One region of the Caenimonas terrae genome, then DNA from elsewhere that is predicted to be linked to it. Evidence: predicted binding sites of a transcription regulator. Region 1 holds the regulator's gene; the other holds the start of a gene.
The links. Region 1 encodes sigma-54, which starts transcription at its own class of promoters, with help from an activator protein. Its sites were predicted from a motif close to TGGCANGNAANCTGCTTT; they were not measured.
Positions count from the first base shown of each region.

Region 2: a site for sigma-54 is predicted at 1,046-1,063, ahead of ACFPOE_RS10450 (CmpA/NrtA family ABC transporter substrate-binding protein). Genes of this name have one in related genera too.

Region 1 is NZ_JBHSMF010000002.1:475,933-478,111, reverse strand. It holds gene lptB (LPS export ABC transporter ATP-binding protein) at 1-103, shown strand, start outside; gene ACFPOE_RS02335 (RNA polymerase factor sigma-54) at 219-1,787, shown strand; gene ACFPOE_RS02330 (THUMP domain-containing class I SAM-dependent RNA methyltransferase) at 1,807-2,179, shown strand, end outside.
Region 2 is NZ_JBHSMF010000006.1:747,545-749,723, forward strand. It holds gene tsaD (tRNA (adenosine(37)-N6)-threonylcarbamoyltransferase complex transferase subunit TsaD) at 1-169, opposite strand, end outside; gene ACFPOE_RS10445 (ANTAR domain-containing response regulator) at 246-881, shown strand; gene ACFPOE_RS10450 (CmpA/NrtA family ABC transporter substrate-binding protein) at 1,221-2,179, shown strand, end outside.

The DNA.
Region 1 (2,179 bases):
CATCATCAGCGACGGCACGGTGCTGGCGCAGGGCACGCCCTCGGAGATCGTCAACAACGCCGATGTCCGGCGGGTGTACCTCGGCGAACATTTCCGGATGTAGTGATGGCCCCCACGCTTGTCACTTCGCGTACTGCGCTGCCCCCCGGGGGGGCCCTCGCGCCTTGGGGCAGCCCGGCGGCGCCCACGCCTTAGGTTTGCTGAATGGCTGTTTCCCCATGAAGCAGGGTCTTTCGCTTCGCGTTTCACAGCACCTGGCGCTCACGCCGCAGCTGCAGCAATCGATCCGCCTGCTGCAGCTGTCGACCCTCGAACTGTCGCAGGAAGTCGAGCAGATGCTGGACGACAACCCCTTCCTCGAATTGACGCTGGAGGAGGCGCCGCGCGAGGAGTTCGGGCTCGACAAGGCGGACGCGCCGGCGCGCGACGACGACATCGACACCGAGGGCGCGGCCGAGTTCAGTCCGTCCAGCCCGGCGCCGGACAGCGCGTCGGCCACCAGCGAGAGCGAACCCGCCGCCACCAGCGAATCGGACACGCCCGACTGGGATGGCGACGGCAGCAACGAGGTGGTGCCCGACGACGGCGAATGGGGCGGCGAGGCGCCGGCCAGCCGCAACAACCTCAGCGGCGACGACCAGATGGACGCGACCGACCTGGCCCGCGGCCAGGAGTCGCTGCAAAGCCACCTGCACCGGCAGGCGCTGTCGCTGCGGCTGTCACCCGAAGACAGCGCCGCCCTGCGCTTCCTGATCGAATCGCTCAACGACGACGGCTACCTGGAGGACAGCTTCGAGGAGCTGGCCCGCGGCCTGGCCGGCGACGACCTCGAGCAGGTGGAAGAACTGGTGCATCGCTTCACCGTGGCAATGAACTTGCTGCAGCATCTGGAGCCGGTGGGCGTGGGTGCGCGCAACCTGTCGGAATGCCTGTCGCTGCAATTGAAGGCACTGGCCGGCGCCGGCGCCGGCCCCGACGATCCCTGCCACGCGGCGCTGGCGATCTGCCGGCAGCCGATCGACCTGCTGGCCCGGCGCGACGTCAAGCGGCTGGCGCAGCTGTGCGGCGAGAGCGAGGCGCGGATCAAGGCCGCGATCGGCCTGATCACGCGCCTGGAGCCCAAGCCCGGCCGCCGGTTCGTCGACGTCGAGCGCAACATCGTCGTGCCCGACGTGCTGGTCACGCGGATCGCCCGCAACGGCCAGCCCAAGTTTCGGGTCATGCTCAACCCCGAGGTGATGCCGCGGCTGCGGGTGCACGACATCTATGCCGGGGCGCTGAAGTCGCACAAGGGCGAGGGCCACCAGGCGCTGCAGCAGCGGCTGCAGGAGGCGCGCTGGTTCATCAAGAACATCCAGCAGCGCTTCGACACCATCCTGCGGGTCTCCAATGCGATCGTCGAGCGGCAAAAGAGCTTCTTCGTGCACGGCGAGCTGGCGATGCGGCCGCTGGTGCTGCGCGAGATCGCCGACGAACTCGGGCTGCACGAATCGACCATCAGCCGCGTCACCACCGCCAAGTACATGGCCACGCCCTACGGCACCTTCGAGCTGAAGTATTTCTTCGGCTCGGCGCTGGGCACCGAAACCGGCGGCAATGCGTCGAGCACCGCGGTGCGGGCGCTGATCAGGCAGTTCGTCGCCTCGGAAAACCTCAAGAAGCCGCTGTCCGACAGCCAGATCTCCGACATGCTCAAGGAGCAGGGGATCGAGTGCGCCCGCCGCACGGTCGCAAAATACCGCGAGGCCCTGCGGATCGCCCCCGCGAACCTGCGCAAGGCGCTCTAGCCATGCCGAGAAAGCTCCCGTGAACCAGCTGCAACTGTTCCTGCCCTGCGCCGCCGGCGTCGAGGGTTTCCTGGCCGACGAGGTGCACCGCATCACCGGCCTCAAGGGCGACGATCTGCTGGTCGGGCGCGGCGGCGTCGAGCTGCGTGCCTCCTGGCGCGAGGCGCTGCAGCTGAACCTGCACAGCCGGCTGGCCCAGCGTGTGCTGGTGCAGCTGTCGCACACCATGTACCGCAGCGAGAACGACCTGTATGCGGCGGCCGGTGCGGTGGCCTGGGAGATCTGGTTCACCACCAAGCAGACCTTCAAGATCGAGGTGACCTCGCAGCACAGCCCGCTCAAGAGCCTGAACTTCGCGGCGCTGAAGATCAAGGACGCGGTGGCCGACCGCT
Region 2 (2,179 bases), on a different contig from region 1:
GGATGTGGTCGCGGCTGGCCAGCTCCGGGACGACCCCGCCATAGGCCTGGTGCATCTCGATCTGGCTGTGCAAGGCGTGCGCCAGCAGCGTCGGCGTCGCGCTGCCGAATGCCTCGACCGCAGCAACGCCGGTTTCGTCGCATGAAGATTCGATTCCGAGGACAAGCATCGCTGCAGTTTATGGGAACGGCGTTGCCCGCCGGCCGGCAAGGCCGTTCTGGCGCGAATCTTGCGGATTCGCCCGCATGCCGTCCGTCTCCCAGACCCTTCGCCTCGTCGTCATCGCGCCCGACTCGCTGCAGCCGGACGCGGGCGACGACTACGCCATCGAACAGGCAGAGCGCTCGCGGGCCCTGCGCATCGGCCTGCTGGAGGCCGGCTACAACATCGTGGCCGTGCTGCCGACCGACACCTTCCTGGCCGAACGGCTGGCGCAATTGCAGCCCGACATGATCATCGTGGATGCCGAAAGCGAGGCGCGCGACGCGCTGGAGCACGTGGTGGTCGCCAGCCGCGACGCCCGCCGCCCGATCGTGATGTTCACCAACGACGACGACACCACCCATGTGAAAGACGCCGTGGCCGCGGGCGTCTCGGCCTATGTCGTCGCCGGCCTGTCGCCGGAGCGGATCCGCCCGATCCTGGAAGTGGCGATGGCGCGCTTCCAGCACGAGCAGGAGCTGCGGCGCGAGCTGGCGCATGCCCGCTCGGAGCTGAACGACCGCAAGCTGGTCGACCGCGCCAAGGGCGTGCTGATGCAGCGCCAGGGCATGTCGGAAGCGGACGCCTACGCCAAGATGCGCAGGGCCGCGATGGACCGCGGCCTGAAGCTCGGCGAAGTGGCGCAGCGCATCCTGGACGTCGCCGACCTGCTGGGTTGACGCCTTCCGATGGTGCGGCGCACAGATGCGGTGCGCACACACCGTCATGCCGGACTTGATCCGGCATCCAGACGGTGGCCCGCAAGGCGAATGCAGTGAAACAACATCGAAGGTCCCTGGGCGCCAGCGCCTGGATCCCGGGTCCACCCCGGAATGACAAGTCCTGGCACGGCCCTTGCGATCTCCCTGGCACGAACCGATGAAGGTTCGCTGACCGGTCTGCTTCAACGGCGAAGCGGCCCGGCCATCCCGGACGAAGGCGTCCCCACCGACACCCGTGTGTCGCGTGCGGACGCCTTTTTGATTTGGCCGATTCTTTGTTGCTGGAGTTGCCTTGTGATGACCGACCTGCTGAGAACCAGACTGTCCCGCCGCACCGTGCTGCAGGCCGCCGCCGTCGGCGCCGTGGGCATTTCACCCGCGCTGCGCAGCGCCGTCTATGCCGCCGGCTCCGACAAGCCGGAGAAGGAAGAAGTGAAGATCGGCTTCATCCCGCTGACCGATTGCGCCAGCGTGGTGATGGCCTCGGTGCTGGGCATCGACAGGAAGCACGGCGTGAAGATCGTCCCCAGCAAGGAAGCGAGCTGGGCCGGCGTGCGCGACAAGCTGGTCAACGGCGAACTCGATTTCGCCCACGTGCTGTACGGCCTGGTCTACGGCGTGCACATGGGCACCGCCGGGCCGAAGAAGGACATGGCCGTGCTCATGACCCTGAACAACAACGGCCAGGCGATCACGCTGTCCAAGAAGCTGGCCGACAAGGGCGCGGTCGACGGCGCCGGGCTGGCCAAGCTGATGGCCAGCGAGAAGCGCGAGTACACCTTCGCCCAGACCTTCCCCACCGGCACCCACGCGATGTGGCTGTATTACTGGATGGCGGCCAGCGGCATCAACCCGATGCGCGACGCCAAGGTCATCACCGTGCCGCCGCCCCAGATGGTGGCCAACATGCGGGTGGGCAACATGGACGGCTTCTGCGTCGGCGAGCCGTGGGGCCACCGCGCCATCCTGGACGGCATCGGCGTCACGGCCGTCACCAGCCAGGACATCTGGAAGGACCATCCGGAAAAGGTGCTGGGCACCACCGCGGAGTTCGTCAAGAAACATCCCAACACCGCCCGCGCCGTCACCGCCGCCATCCTGGAGGCCGGCAAGTGGATCGACGCCAGCCTGGGCAACAAGCAGAAGATGGCCGAGACCATCGCCGACAAGAGCTACGTCAACACCAGCGTCGACGCCATCAACCAGCGCATCCTGGGCCGCTACCAGAACGGCATGGGCAAGACCTGGGACGACCC